DNA from 3 places in the Ectobacillus sp. genome. Region 2 is predicted to be linked to each of the others. Evidence: riboswitches for the same ligand, from Rfam matches in the RefSeq annotation. Region 2 holds a riboswitch; each other region holds the start of a gene.
The links. Region 2 has a riboswitch for S-adenosylmethionine ahead of AC11ZT_RS00455 (O-methyltransferase). Riboswitches for the same ligand answer to the same signal wherever they lie in the genome.
Positions count from the first base shown of each region.

Region 1: it holds a riboswitch for S-adenosylmethionine, as region 2 does, so the genes downstream of both, AC11ZT_RS13445 (homocysteine synthase) here and AC11ZT_RS00455 (O-methyltransferase) in region 2, are expected to answer to the same signal.
Region 3: it holds a riboswitch for S-adenosylmethionine, as region 2 does, so the genes downstream of both, AC11ZT_RS13190 (methionine ABC transporter ATP-binding protein) here and AC11ZT_RS00455 (O-methyltransferase) in region 2, are expected to answer to the same signal.

Region 1 covers NZ_JBXKMX010000295.1:1,374-6,708, forward strand. The annotation lists gene AC11ZT_RS13435 (acyl-CoA thioesterase) at 191-718, opposite strand; gene AC11ZT_RS13440 (AlbA family DNA-binding domain-containing protein) at 835-1,659, opposite strand; SAM riboswitch class I at 1,854-1,963, shown strand; SAM riboswitch class I at 2,064-2,180, shown strand; gene AC11ZT_RS13445 (homocysteine synthase) at 2,269-3,558, shown strand; gene AC11ZT_RS13450 (alpha-helical endospore appendage domain-containing protein) at 3,921-4,778, shown strand; gene AC11ZT_RS13455 (hypothetical protein) at 4,930-5,335, opposite strand, start outside.
Region 2 covers NZ_JBXKMX010000009.1:3,683-9,017, reverse strand. The annotation lists gene AC11ZT_RS00460 (MgtC/SapB family protein) at 364-1,065, opposite strand; SAM riboswitch class I at 1,308-1,421, shown strand; gene AC11ZT_RS00455 (O-methyltransferase) at 1,528-2,109, shown strand; gene AC11ZT_RS00450 (DUF4395 domain-containing protein) at 2,206-2,637, opposite strand; gene AC11ZT_RS00445 (M20 peptidase aminoacylase family protein) at 2,749-3,912, opposite strand; gene ssuE (NADPH-dependent FMN reductase) at 4,443-4,976, shown strand; gene AC11ZT_RS00435 (ABC transporter substrate-binding protein) at 5,304-5,335, shown strand, end outside.
Region 3 covers NZ_JBXKMX010000289.1:4,410-9,744, reverse strand. The annotation lists partial or broken gene AC11ZT_RS13210 (Fe-S cluster assembly protein SufD) at 1-91, opposite strand, end outside; gene sufC (Fe-S cluster assembly ATPase SufC) at 107-889, opposite strand; gene metQ (methionine ABC transporter substrate-binding lipoprotein MetQ) at 1,146-1,952, opposite strand; gene AC11ZT_RS13195 (methionine ABC transporter permease) at 2,014-2,679, opposite strand; gene AC11ZT_RS13190 (methionine ABC transporter ATP-binding protein) at 2,672-3,697, opposite strand; SAM riboswitch class I at 3,788-3,898, opposite strand; gene AC11ZT_RS13185 (hypothetical protein) at 4,023-4,367, opposite strand; gene AC11ZT_RS13180 (thioredoxin family protein) at 4,459-4,770, opposite strand; gene AC11ZT_RS13175 (toprim domain-containing protein) at 4,785-5,126, opposite strand; gene gcvH (glycine cleavage system protein GcvH) at 5,286-5,335, opposite strand, start outside.

The DNA of each region.
Region 1 (5,335 bases), on a different contig from region 2:
GAAACTTGTCAATCAAATTAATGCTATTCCTGTTATATGTAGATAAAATTTAAAATAACTAATAATTATAAATAAATAAAATTTTCTTAATATAAAAATATAAGTAAGCTATTTATATAAAAATAATTTTTCAGTTAAAATAAAACAAAAAAAATAGACCATCATGAAATGGTCTATTCCGAACTATGTTTTAAAAAATATTATTCAATGTAATATTTATATTCCCATTTATAAATTCAGCTAAACTTTTACTATGCTGTCTGTTTTCTATTCTTCTTGTAGCTCGTTCTATTGCAGTTTTGTGCAAGAATTTTTCTTCATTCGTTTCAGGAATGACGGCTGCTACTTCAGTTGGTTTTCCGTCTTTTCCGATTGCAACGAAAGTAAGGAAGCTTGTTGCTGCAATTTTATGTTCGCCTGTCAGTAAGTTTTCAGCAGTAATTTTTACGAATACTTCCATAGAGGTTCTGCCTGTCCATGTTACATATGCTTCTAAGCAAACCGCATCGGCTTTTGTAATTGGATTTAAAAAGTCAACAGAGTCTGTGGATGCTGTAACCGTAAAATTTCTAGAATGTCTTGCAGCTGCTATAGAAGCAACGTCATCAATCATGTACATCAAGCGTCCTCCAAACAAGGTATCATTATTGTTCGTATCATTTGGAAAAACACGACTTGTTTTAATAGATTTACTTTCTTTGCAATATTTAGGTTCCAATTCATCTACACCTCTTTCTGATATATGTAATATTTGAAAATTATAACATTTTTAATAGTGATTGACAATTATTATGACGCTTGGCTAAAGCATCTGTATGGTTATATAACCAGCAATTAGTGTTTTCTCTTTTTTGTTGAAGGGTGCTCGATTTGAAAGTGATCCAGAAGTGTGTGAACGACTTTGGATACTTCAGCTATATGATTTGATAATGTATCAAGTTTCTCATTCGTATTGTGTGATACAGAAGTAGTATCATCTGAATGGTTACTCACATTTTCAGCAATAGACGAAATATCATTTAACTGACCGTGGACACGATGGCTAATGTCCTCTAAGTCTGCCCAAATCCCTTTCATATCTTGATCTATCTTTTCTTTAATGCTCTCAAGATTTTGGTTTAGGATGTTTACTTGTGCTTTTGTTTGTTGTAAATTATCATTTAACTCTTTCGTAGCGTTCTTAAAACGGTCAATAAACGCACTGCCTTGTAGCTCTAAGTACATATCTAGTAGTTTTTCCGGTGTAATCGGATTGTTTCTTCCGTCACCACGAATTTGATAGATTCCTTTGTTTGTACAATACGGTTTATAGGGGCCGCTCGGAATTTCGATTCGGTAAAATGGTTTATCAGTGTTTTCATTTTCTATAAATACTTCAACGCCCACAGGAGGGCGACATTCCCCTGCTTTTGAGAGGAGCGTTAGCTTTTCTTTATCGCCAATTGGACATCCATAGATTGAACCGTGCTGTTGCCCATTTGCATCTATTCCTTCATCGACGCCAACAAGAATCGTGCCTCCAACGGGAGAGTTTGCAAAGGCTACTAAATCTTCGGGTTTAATTCCCTTCATCTCTCGTTTAAAGTCAACATCGTAACCTTCTTCTTTACTTAATAAATGAATTGCTTTTTTACTTATAGATTGAGAATTGCCGGTCAATATAAATACCTCCTACGCGAGCGTCCTGCATTACCTATATGGTATCATATAGTTTTTTTGATAGGTATTAATGTCTGATTCATCAATAAAAAGCTTTATTTCTATTCTATAATTGAAAATTTAAACGTCAATGTTTCAAAAATATTTTGACATTTCTATTTTTTCAGTTTATAGTATATATCAATAACAGAATAAACTTATCCAGAGTGGCGGAGGGACTGGCCCGATGAAACCCGACAACCAGCATTTTTATAGAGTGTAGTGGTGTCAATTCCAGCGGATTGAAAAATCGGATAGATAAGGAACGATAGCAAATTTTAATGCAATTTCATTGCTTATTAAAGTTAATTATGCTGCTTTCCTTAAGGAAGGCAGCTTTTTATTTTCAAAAAAATTGAATTTATTTCTCATCAAGAGAGGTTGAGGGACTGGCCCAATGAAACCTCGGCAACCTTCAGGGATATTTTTCTGAAAAGGTGCTAATTCCATCGCTTTGTATAGTAAGAAGCGAAAGATGAGAGAGGGTAATCTTGCGTTTTTAGACCTCTTTCATCAGTTTTAATGAAAGAGGTCTTTTTGTATACAAATTAAATTAGAAAAGGGGATATTATGATGAGTGAAAGAAAATTAAGCTTTGAAACATTACAAGTACATGCAGGTCAGGTTGCGGATCCAACTACAGGATCACGTGCTGTTCCTATTTATCAAACGACTTCTTATGTGTTTAATGATGCCGATCATGCAGCGAATTTATTCCAATTAAAAGAACCAGGAAACGTGTATTCAAGAATCATGAACCCAACGCAAGATGTGTTTGAAAAGAGAGTTGCAGAGCTTGAAGGCGGCGTAGCTGGACTTGCCACTGCATCTGGAATGGCAGCTATCTACTATTCCATCCTAAATGTTGCGAGCGCAGGGGATGAAATCGTAGCGGCAAGTACGTTATACGGTGGTACATATGAATTATTTCATTCAACACTTAGAAAAAGCGGAATCAATGTAATCTTTGTTGACCCAGATGATCCAGAAAACTTCAGAAATGCGATCACAGATAAGACAAAAGCACTGTACGCAGAAACGATCGGAAATCCGAAAATCAACGTGTTAGATATCGAAGCAGTAGCAACTATTGCGCATGAAAATAAGATTCCTCTTATCATAGACAATACGTTTGCAACGCCTTACCTTACACGCCCAATTGAATTTGGTGCTGACGTTGTTGTTCATTCTGCAACAAAATTCATTGGTGGTCACGGAACAACAATTGGCGGAATTATCGTTGATGGCGGTACATTTGATTGGAGAGCAAGCGGTAAGTTTCCTGACTTTACAACACCAGATAAAAGCTACAATGGATTAATCTATGCAGATCTAGGTGCTCCGGCATATGCATTAAAGGCTAGAGTTCAATTGCTACGTAACACAGGTGCAGCACTAAGCCCGCAAAGTGCATTTAACTTCCTTCAAGGTTTAGAATCGTTGTCACTACGCGTTGAAAGACATGTTGCCAATGCGAGAAAGGTAGTTGAATTCTTGAGTAATCATCCGAACGTTGCATGGGTGAATTATCCGGAATTAGAAGGAAACCCATACAATGCATTAGCGAAAAAATATTTACCAAAAGGTGCAGGATCTATCTTTACATTTGGTATCAAAGGCGGAGCAGAAGCAGGAAAGAAATTTATTAATAGTGTTGAATTATTCTCACTCCTTGCAAATGTAGCGGATGCAAAATCGCTTGTTATTCACCCAGCAAGTACAACGCATGCAGAGCTTACGGAAGAAGAGCAAAAAGCTGCTGGTGTTACTCCTGATTTAATTCGTCTTTCCATTGGTGTGGAAGGTATCGACGATATTATTTACGATCTACAACAAGCACTTGAAAAAACAGTAGGGTAACAACTTATCTAGAGTGAGCGGCATCGGCCATTCATTACTTTAGAATACACCCTTGTGTAAAGCGTCCTCACGTTTGTGTGGACGTTTTTTTTCGTTTTCTAAAATGACTTGAAAAAAGGCAAATGAAAGGAGGTAAAATAAGAGGTCTAGTAATCTCTACGATAGTACTTAACAACATGTCTACATATTCTGTATATTTCCTACAGATACTGAATTATAGTAACTTGATTCATTTATCCCTTACATATAATTACGCATTGAATATAAATAGAAATGTACAAGTAATAATATACAAATACAAAATGGAAACCTATGTGTAGAATAAGATGACTCAACGGTTTCCTTGAAAGGAGATTAATATTTTGTCTTTTCCAAATATCCCTAGTGTTACGCCGACGATTTCCCTTTCGACTAAACAGACAATTCCGTTGCTTTTGGCTTCCATTGCTTTTGAGGAATTAGCTCTAGCTCACATCATGAATGCGGAAGCAGAGAAGCTTCAATTTGTTCTTGGAACATTAACTCCTCCTAAAACTCCATTTTCTCCAACAACTGTATCCATAGCTGATCTTCTTGATATTGATACAAGTGTTCAAAAAACTCTTCGTGATGTTATCAAGAAGGAAATGCTGCTGGAATTCAAATTTGAAAACGTCCTAGATCTTATCGGAACATTACCAACATGTACGCCGGCAACAGCTTCTTTTAGCAATAACGCATCAATTACAAATATCGACCTTAGCAATACTATCCCATACCCGTCAACGATTGATGTCACAGGGTTACAAGGTTCTATTGCTAAAGTGACAGTTACTATTAATGACTTCTTCGATCCTAATAATACTTCACCATCACAAGGTCATCTTACACTGTTAGTTGTCGCTCCTGACGGAACTGCAGTTCTTATCTTTGCGGAGGCAGGGAATAATAGTGGTAGTGGAGGTACTCCAAGCGCTACCTTTACAATTGACGATGATGCGGCAACTGTAATACCACAAAGTGGTCCAGTTCCTTCTGGTACGTTTAAACCAAGCGTCTATACTAACTTTAATTTAGATTCACCTGCACCACAAACAGCACCATATCCTACAACATTAAGCACATTTGTTGGTAAGGTTCCAAATGGTACATGGAGTCTTTTCGCATTTGATGAATTTGGCGGCCATGGAATGGAAATTCGTGGCGGTTGGGCATTAACGATTACTACTGCTTGTCTTTAGGTATTATCTTTAGAGAAAAAAGTTGCTCTAAAATGAAATAGGATAAAGCTCAGATTTAGTAGATCTGAGCTTATTGAATTCCTTAGGGCCCTGAACGGATAGTAAAAATAAATGGAACTTAAACAGTAACCAACTATTAAATTCTTTATCATTAAGATTTATTTACTAACCACACTTTAGAAGGGTCATTATTTTCCTTCCATTGATTAGGAGTCATAAAAAATTGTTTTCTTCTAGTTTCTAGATATAAAATACTTCCGATTGTTTCATCGATAATTTTGTAGTTCGGATGAACTTGTTTCAGTTTATTATTTATTTCACATAATAAATCCTTTGTCTTTAGGAGTCTCTCATCAAAATCCTCTTTGGAAATACGAGGCATTGCTTCTATTTGGGTATGAGGGCAAGTATGTTCGACAATATACAAAGTCTTTCTGAACAAAATCCCTTCTAAGTCCGCAATACGTTGTAGCATCGGAACAATATGAGCTTTAATGATTAATGCATCATCATTTTTACATGTATTTTTCGTATTATATTTAATGGCAATCAATTCA
Region 2 (5,335 bases):
CAAGTTCTAGATTCCATGTTTTACTAGATTGTTAGTAAAGTTAAGGAGCAATGCTACGGAAGCAGCATTGCTCCTTTTAGTATGATGAATTTAACGAATCAATAATTTTATCTCGCAGTAACGTGGATTTTGATCACCACTTCAAGGTTTTAGTAAAACGAAACTAAGTAGGGGAGGCCTGTAAATTATTATGAAAAACTTAAGGTGAATATAGTGTTTAACCTTTTGAATTTGTAATCGGAGATGATGAAATATGAATACTTGGGGCCAAATGTACAATCCACTACATAACAGTTGGTTTTCCCGGTATGGTAATGAATCCAAAGAGTGTAGTGAGGGAAAAAATACTGTTATCAGTACTTCTTAATCTCCCTCTTGCTCGGAAAGGGTTTTCCATCCAATTGCAGTAACGTCGTGTTCCAGACTCAGCTTACCAACAATTTGTTCTATTAAAAGGGCTTTCGATTTATCGCTATGAAGTAGTGCTCTTACGGATACTTTGTTTCCACTTTCGATTTCTTCACTGTACAATTCTTGTAACGCTAGTCCTTCTGATAGTACCATCCGAGATAGTGCTTCTCGAATGCTTGCTTCATGTTCATCCAAGCAGGATACTGTAATTTCATAGAATAGATTTTCTTGAGAAAGATCCTTTGACTTTTTATTCATAAATAATGCAACTGGACGAAGGAAGATATTTGCTAACACGACACCTATAGCACCTATAATGCTTACTTTTATAAAACCTGCTCCAACTAACGTTCCTATGGCTGCAGAACACCATAGTGTAGCGGCTGTATTTAATCCTCGAACAGTAAAACCTTCTCGCATAATAACTCCTGCACCTAAAAAACCGATGCCGCTAACCACTTGGGCAGCTATTCGAGTTTGGCTGTTATCTCCTGGCGTCAAAACCGATAAAATGACGAATAAACATGCTCCAAGTGAAACAAGAGCATTTGTACGTATTCCGGCCATGCGATGTCGCCATTGACGTTCTGTACCAATACATGCACCAGCGAGTATAGCTAACAACAACCGAATGGTCATGTCTTGCCAAGGCATATGTATCATCTCCATAAAATATTTTATTCAAACAAGGAAAAGAACAGTATCTCTCATCAATACCCGTATTATGAAGGAATGAGTCAGGTGACGTCAACTATTATCAAGCTTGTGCTAGACTTATCATACAAATAATATATATATTTGTATAATATTGACTAATAGGTTGAATGGGTATATTATTAAGCTTAAATTAATAGTTAGTGTATTGTACATGTAATTTTTAAATCATGAATATGAAATTCTTATCTAGAGAGGTGGAGGGATAGGCCCTGCGAAGCCTCAGCAACCCCTAGTACGTATAGGAAGGTGCTAATTCCAACAGAGTAACTTTTGTTTGCTCTGAAAGATAAGAGGTCGAAAATGTGAGCTCGTGGCCTCTTATAATAGAGGCCACTTTTTATTTTTTTACACGTCATTTTCGTGCTAATAACGAGATTCATTGGAAAGGAGTTGTTTAATATGGAGAAAGAGACTTTGATGAAATCACCAGATATATACGATAAAATTGTGGCACATTCGAAATTATTAGGATTCCATCAGTCGTGTGACACGAAAACAGGATTTTTATTAAAAGGGCTAGCAGCGTCAAAAGCACATGGAACATTTTTAGAGCTTGGAACGGGAGCTGGTGCATCTGCAGCTTGGATTGTTGACGGAATGGATCAAGATAGTACACTCATTTCCGTGGACATCGATCCTGCACTCCAAAAAATAGCCCACACGTATTTAGGAGACGATAAACGCGTCACATTTCGTTGTGAAGATGCAGCTATCTTTATTCGTAATATGGAGGAGACGTTTGATTTTATTTTTGCAGATACATGGCCAGGAAAATTTGAACTTTTGGATAAGACGTTAAATCATTTAAATGTAGGTGGATTTTACGTTATTCATGATTTACTTCCTGATATGAGCGTGCCTGAGGAGTACCGTGTGAAAGCACCAAAGCTCATACATAAGTTACGTGAAAGAAGTGATTTAGTTATAACAGAAGTAGATTGGGGGACTGGTATTCTTTTAGCGATTAAGACAACTGAATAGATTGCTTCTTTGATTATGTAATGCATCTAACGTAATGTTAGTTACAGGAACAAAAGGCTATAAAAATAATCCCTCCATATAGAAGGGATTATTTTATTAAGATTGTTTTATAGATTTCCGATAACGGTATTGTAACCATTGATATCGAATAAAGCAACCAATACAAAAACCAAGAATTGCTACAAATGCAGCAATAGCAACCATTGTTGTAAAGATATATGCTACAAGCGTCCAGTTTGCAAGATAACTAATTAGTCCACCAGCTAAGCATGCAACTGCAATAATTTGATTGAATTGTTGTTGATCCCAATCTTCAAGAGCATATTCGGACGGTTTTTTTCTTAAAAATAATTTTGCCAAACGCATTACCGGATTAAATTGAAAGAATAGACCCATAAGACCTGCAACTAATGGGAATGCCAGCAACCATGCTTCACCAGAAATCCATGTCGCTACTACGCTTATTACGATAACCCATTGATTCGTTCTAACTAGAGGACGAGGAATAGACCGAACTGTTTGTGACATTTTATTCATACCTTTCGTATAGGGAATATATGAATTTTACATCTTTTTTTATGATTTGTGAAGTGTTTTGTTTTTTGTATGTCGGACTTTATAAATCAAACTCTATCCTTTTTATGATGAGTGAAAATCGTTACTGTTGCTCAATCCCAGTAGCGCTTTTTCTGCTAAAGTTGCGAAATAATGGGCGGTGATAGATAGAGCACGTTCATCTAAAGTGAAAGAGGGATGATGCCATTCTTCGGTACCAGACGTCCCCATAAAAACGAAAAAGCCTGGAACCTCCCTTTGGTAGTAGGCAAAGTCTTCTCCTGCCATTGAGGGCTGCGGATCTACAATAGAAAGTCCATTTAAAGTTGCTGCATTTTGGCATAATTCCATAAGTAGAGGATCATTTTGAATAGACGGCGGTCCTGGATACCAATGAAACGTTGTTACCCCTCCCAATGCAGATGCAACCCCCAGAATAATTTGACGAATTTTTTCAGGAATGGTGTTGCGTACATCGTCTTGAAAGGTTCGAACAGTACCTTCTAATGTAACAGTTCCGGGAATTACATTCCATGTGTTTCCTGCATGGAGGTTTGTTACACTTATTACCGCACTATGAAGGGGATTTATACTTCGACTGACGATGGATTGCAAAGCTAAAATGATGTGAGATGCTGTCACAATTGGATCGATTCCTCTATGCGGAGCAGCTGCATGAGTTCCTTTTCCATCGATTTGAATTTCAAATCGATCTACACTGGCCATTAGTGGTCCTTCTGTAATCCCAATTGTTCCTACAGAGAGATCTGGCTTGTTATGCAAACCAAAAATAGCAGTTACATCGTTTAGTAGTCCTGCCTCTATGACGTCTTTAGCTCCACTGCTATTTTCTTCTGCTGCTTGGAAGATAAATCGTACGGTACCTTTAAGATGTTTTTCTTTCTGTTTTAATAAATAAGCAGCACCTAGGATGGAAGCGGTATGAAAATCATGACCGCAGGCGTGCATCTTGCCAAGGTTTTTTGAAGCGTAAGGAAGATTTGTTTCTTCAGTAATCGGCAATGCATCAATATCTGCACGAAGAGCAATAACAGGTCCGTTTCCCTTGATTTCTGCTATAACACCTGTTTCGAGCGAAGATGGCAATATAGATATATCAGCATCTTCTAGTAGTTCTCTAATGTAGGCTGACGTTTGAAATTCTTGCCGCGATAGTTCAGGGTGTTCATGTAAATGTCTTCGGATTTCCACTAGTTTATTTTGCAAATGATGAACCATGGCTTGCAGATTCGTTTTAGTCATATATATCCGCCCTTTCACTTTGGTTAATCCTCACATACTATTAAAACTTTTGTACGAGAGTTTATTTTCTTATAAAAATAAGGCACCTATCCATTTTCTAACTCGGTAGGTGCCTTTGGTAATCCAATCAGCATTTATAAAAGTATATACATAATAATCTCATAATTCTTATAAGTCAAGATGGATTTATGTTTATATAGTGTTCTAATAGAAACAATGATTGATCTGAAAAATAGCATTGACAACTTATCTAAATCAATTTATATTGAATTCAATGATTAAAACCAATTAAACAAATGTGTAATGTATATTATAAGTCAAATAGCAGTTTACATTTTTAATAGAAAGCTAGGTTTCGCGTAACTCGAAACATACAAAATGCTGATTGGAAAACCAAAGGCGCCTGTTTATTAGGGGTCTTTTTGATTTTTTTCGCTAGCAGTAGGTAAGGAGCAATTATCTCATATATAGAAGAAAACTGGCTTTTTAATAATAAATTCGTAGGAGGATTTCAAATGGGGCATATCATTTTAATTTCTGGTGGGGTATCAAAAAATTCGAGAACGGCTAGGGTGATTCATCATATTGCATCCTTTATTGAGGAGCGTAAAGGAAGTTCGCAAACTTACGAGGTAACTGATTTTCGCGCTGAAGATGTATTATTTGCAAACTTTGAAAGCTTAGCTATACAAGAATTTGCTACGAACGTACAAAATTCGAGTGCAGTTATTATTGCAACACCAGTTTATAAGGCGACCTATACTGGAGCGTTAAAGGCGTTGCTAGATTTATTGCCGCAAAATAGTTTAAAGGGAAAAGTAATCATCCCCATTGCAATCGGTGGTACCCTTAATCATGTTCTTAGTATTGAATATGGCTTAAAACCTTTAATAGGAGTACTGGGCGGTGAGCATGTGCTTGCTGGAACATTTATTTTGGATGAATATGTATCTGCAGATGGATCGATTACGGATTCCTATACAGCAGAACGTTTATATACGTCAGTAAAAGAACTTTTATTATCTACTAGTCTAGTTCCAAAAAAGTAAATGCATTAACTTTATATTCTAGGAGAAAATTTTTTTTAGAAATAGGACAGATAGTAAGTTATACATTAAGAAACAAGCTAGGATTTTTCATAGAGAACAAGGGACGATTCTATTAGGATCGCTCCTTGTTTTTATTTTGTAAATGGGTAATGCATGTAGTTTTACATATATAAAGAAAACAAATAAAAAAGAATCATTTACAAACTATTTACGCAACTCTATTTAAAATTAATATTTGTTTAATATCACTTTTACTTTGTTTGTTTAGTATTTTAGTTGTTAAACAAACAAAAACAAAAACAAAACAAAAATGGGAGGCACGTTCCGATGAATTTCAAATCTTTACTTAAGATTGGAAC
Region 3 (5,335 bases), on a different contig from region 2:
GAGCTTGCAAACGGAATTCTGTCAACCAAGCTGGTTCTGTGCTTGCCATATGACGAATATATTCTGGATCGATTGTTGTGCCGATTGTCATGTTTATCCTCCTCGCTTACGCTTGTTGCTCTTCTTCTTCTTCAATTCCTAGTTCTTGTTTAATCCAATCATATCCTTCTGCTTCCAAACGCTGAGCAAGTTCAGATCCACCTGATTTCACGACACGTCCGTTCATCATAATGTGTACGAAGTCAGGTGTAATATAGTTTAATAAACGTTGATAGTGAGTAATAATTAAGCAGCCTAATTCTTCTCCGCGCATTTCGTTAACACCTTTAGAAACAACTTTTAGTGCATCAATATCAAGACCGGAGTCAATTTCATCAAGGATTGCAAATTTTGGTTGAATCATCATCATTTGCAGAATTTCGTTACGTTTTTTCTCTCCGCCTGAGAAACCTTCGTTTAAATATCGTTGTGCCATCGCAGAATCCATTTCAAGAAAATCCATTTTCTTGTCTAGCATACGAATGAATTTCATAAGTGAAATTTCATCGCCTTCTTCGCGGCGCGCATTAACAGCAGAACGCAAGAAGTCAGCATTTGTTACCCCGCTAATTTCACTTGGATATTGCATTGCTAAAAATAGACCTGCACGAGCGCGTTCATCTACTGCCATTTCCAATACATTTTTACCATCTAGCGTAATGCTTCCTGATGTTACCTCATATTTAGGATGACCCATAATTGCAGAAGATAAAGTAGATTTACCTGTTCCGTTCGGACCCATGATTGCATGGATTTCTCCGCCCTTAATTTCCAAGTTAACTCCTTTTAAAATCTCCTTGCCATCGATGGATACATGCAAGTCTTTAATCGTTAAAGTAGAACTAGCCATCATATTACCTCCATTTATATCTATCTAAAATAATAATTAGTTTAAAACATTTCTAATTCTCATTGTATTCTCAATACAATATTATATCAATTGAAAAGATTTATCAAATGGTAAAAATGTTGAAAAAACGTCATATTTCCTTTTTTATTTCGCTTTACATTTGAATAATTTGCATATAAAAACGAGGCGGACCAACGTAATCGTTGTTCCAACCTCGTAATGAGACATATTCTATTGCGTACTCGCTACATACAAATTATTCGCTAACAGGAACAACTGCACCTTTATACTTTGTTTTAATAAAGTCTTGAATTTCTTTAGAATGCAATACATTCACTAATTCTTTAATTTCAGGCTTGTTTTCATCACCTTTTCGAACTGCAATTACGTTCGCATAAGGAGAATCCTGTCCTTCAAGTGCCATTGCATCTTTGACAGGGTTTAAGCCTGCATCAAGTGCATAATTGGAATTAATCATAATTGCATCGCCTTCGTTATTTTTATAAATTTGAGGCAATAATCCTGGTTCAATATCCGTTTTAAATGTAATATTCTTAGGATTTTCAGCAATATCTTTTACAGTAGCTTTAACAGGATCTACGCCGTCTTTTAGTTTAATCAATCCAGCTTTTTGTAATAAAGCTAATCCACGACCATGATCTGTAACAGAGTTACTCATAATAATTTTCGCATTATTCGGAAGATCTTTTAAATCTTTATATTTTTGAGAGTAAAATCCGATTGGCTCAATATGAATTTTACCAGCTACCGCAAAGTTATAACCCTTGTCCTTCATTTCCTTTTCTAAGTAAGGAATGTGTTGGAAATAGTTTGCTTCAATACTTTTATCCGCTAACGCTTGGTTCGGCAATACGTAGTCTTGGAATTTTTTAATTTCAAGCTTAATTCCTTTTTTCTCAAGTATAGGCTTCGCTTGTTCTAAAATTTCTGCATGTGGAACATTAGCAGCACCGATTACTAAAGTTGTTTCACTTTTCCCACTACAAGCTGACAATGCTAGTACTAGCACTGCTATGAATACTGCAAATACTGTTTTTTTCATACTTGATAATCCCCTTTATTTTTTATATAGAAGCAATAGCGGATGAAATCACCATTGCCAATTACCGTTTATCAATGCGAGTTATAATCTGATCCCCAATGAATTGAATGATGAATACAAGAATGAGTATACATATAGTTGCTACAAAAGTTACATCATTATGGGAACGTTGGAAGCCGTCTAAAAATGCTAACGTACCCAGTCCTCCTGCCCCAACGACACCAGCCATTGCGGTATATCCAACAAGGGCAATTGTTGTAACAGTAATACCTGATACCAATGCTGGTAAGGATTCAGGAATGAGTACTTTCAAAATAATTGTACTTGTTTTTGCTCCCATCGCCTTCGATGCTTCAATGACTCCTTTGTCAATTTCACGAAGAGCAATTTCTACCATACGCCCGTAAAACGGTGCAGCCCCAATAATTAAAGCGGGTAATGCAGCTTCTGCACCTAGCATGGTACCTACTATTATTTTCGTAAAAGGTATGAGTAGAATAATGAGAATGATAAAGGGTATAGAACGAAAGATATTTACGAAGGCCCCTACAATTGTGTGAATCCCTTTGTTTTCCCATAGGTTGTCCTTTGCTGTCATAAATAGTAGCAATCCAAGTAAAAGTCCCAATACAAATGTTGCCACTGTTGAAATAGCTGTCATGTATAGGGTTTCTTCGATTGCTTGCCACATGTCGCCCCAATCTACATTTGGAAAAAGACTAAGCATGAGCAATCACCTCCATTTCAACCTCTTGCTGTGTAATAAAGGCAAGTGCCTTTTCAATATCTTCTGGTGACCCGTTGAGATGAACGACTACATTTCCGTACGAGCCGTTCGATGTTGGAGAAATCTTTCCTTGTAAAATGCTCACGTCGACAATGGTGTTACGAATAAGTTCTGTAATAAATGGCTTTTGAATCGCATCTCGTACAAATTGCAAGCGAACGACGACACCAGCAGGATACTTTTCTACTAAGTCATCGATTGTATCTTCTGCACCTTCAGCATCCGTAATTTGTGATACAAATCGCTTCGTAATTTCTTGCTTCGGATTGCGGAACACATCTAGCACATCGCCAATCTCTACAATAGAGCCTGCATCCATTACTGCAACGCGGTTGCAAATTTTTTGAATAACATGCATTTCATGTGTAATTAATACAATCGTCAGTCCTAACCGTTTATTAATGTCAAGAAGTAGATTTAAGATTTGATCCGTCGTCTCCGGATCCAATGCCGAAGTCGCTTCATCGCACAGTAATACTTTCGGATTATTAGCTAAAGCACGCGCTATCCCCACTCTTTGCTTTTGACCGCCGCTTAGCTGAGCAGGATAAGCATCCTCACGTCCTTGGAGACCAACAAGCTGAATTAATTCATTTACGCGTTCTTTTCGTTCTTCTTTGCCAACTCCTGCTATTTCCAAGGGAAAAGCAATATTTTCATACACCGTCCTGGACCAAAGCAAATTAAAATGTTGGAAAATCATTCCGATTTCTCTACGTGCAATTCTCAATTCTTTACCTTTAATTGCTGATATAATCCGTCCTGCAATCGTAATTTTTCCTGCAGTAGGTTGTTCAAGTTGATTTAACATACGAATCAATGAACTTTTTCCCGCTCCGCTATAACCAATCACACCGAAGATTTCACCTTGTTCAATTTCAAGGTTAACGTCCTGCACGGCAGTGATCGTACCGGTTTTTGTACGATACAGCTTTTGTACTTGCTCTAATTGAATCATCCGTGTTTTCCTCCCCTAAGCTGTCTTAACAAAACAAAAAACCCTATCTACGTAAATGAGCAGAAAGGGTTGTATCATTCTATATCCTCTCTCTCATCTCTCAAAGCATACATGCTTTGCAGGAATTGGCACCATTTCAACACTAAGCTGACGGTTGCCGGGTTTCACAGGGCACAGTCCCTCCACCTCTCTAAATAAGAGAAAACCAGATTGTTACGTCTGATTTCGTATTGTTATAAAGTTTTATGATTATACTTTTTATATTCTATCAATCTTATAACGGAATGTCAACAAAAATAAGTGATTCAATCGGATTACTACTTATTTAGATTTTACGATCCTGCTGCCTGCAAATGAAGAATATCGACTCTACTAAAAGCAAGGTACGGAGGGAACCAGCATACACAATCCCCTGTCTTCGAAGTAAACGCTGCAAGGGAATTTCTCCCGTCAGTAAGGACTGAAGATCTTGTTCTGTTTGAATATGTAATGTATTAGTGGAAGTTTCTTCCTTTCCTATAGAAGCACCATTCTTAGAAATGTGAAGATTATAACGTTCCTGCTCATAGTGAAGCGTTACGCTGCATTGCTGAGAAGGAAGGAGAGGTTCAAGAAATTGTTGTTCATTTGCATATTTTACGAATAATTGTAACGATGAATAGAGTTTCATTAGAGTCACTCCCGCAATCTTTGGTTATAGCGGTTCCTGTAAATTTCTTTCTATTTCCCGAGAAATATGTCGAGGCGACAATATATGTCGCCTAGTCTACCAGCGTCTTCAACTCATAATATAAATATTCTACCGATTGAAATGCATACACCCTTTTTTGCAACTGTCCATTTTGAAAAATTAACAAAGATGGAACACTTTCAATTTCATATTTAATCGCAAGATCTGGTGAATAGTTTAAATTTATTTTTCCTATACGTAGTGTTGGCAATGCCGCTTCTACAACGGTTAGCATCTTATTGGCAAGCTGACACGTCCCGCATAAAGGCGTATATACATATAAGATTGTTCGCTCATCTTGTTCAATACGTTCTGTTACTTCATTAGCTGTCCAGTCTTCCATCCATATCATCCCTACTATAAATATTCCGTATAAATGTCGATATTTGCTCCTACTAATACTGTTGCAAGATGGGACATAGGTGCGGTTGCAACTTCCCGATACGACCGATCCACATATAAATGCTCTGCCTGTGGAAATTCTCGCATAAATTGTTTTCGCAATTTATCTCCTGAGTCATCTGAATCGACAAGAATATAGACTTCTTTATCATGAAATTCATCTATTAATTCATCAAGCTTTGTTAAACTAATCGTTCCATTTGTACAGACGATTTCTACCGGTTCTTTAATAATGGATGCGATTTTTTGTTTATCTGATTTACCTTCCACAATAATCACTTTTTCTACTTCTTTCACGTAGCATCACCTGACTAATTTGGACTGTAGTACAATTGTATATAGTATATTCTTTCTTTTCACGGTGATTCCTTTTGGCTTATCCAAAGATGCAAAAAAGAAGCAGCACGTGCTGCCTCTTTTTTGCAGGCAATACACTGCCTAATAGGATGCTCTCGCCTATTCCTCGCTAATTAATGCTTCGTATTTCTCAGCAGAAAGTAAGTTTT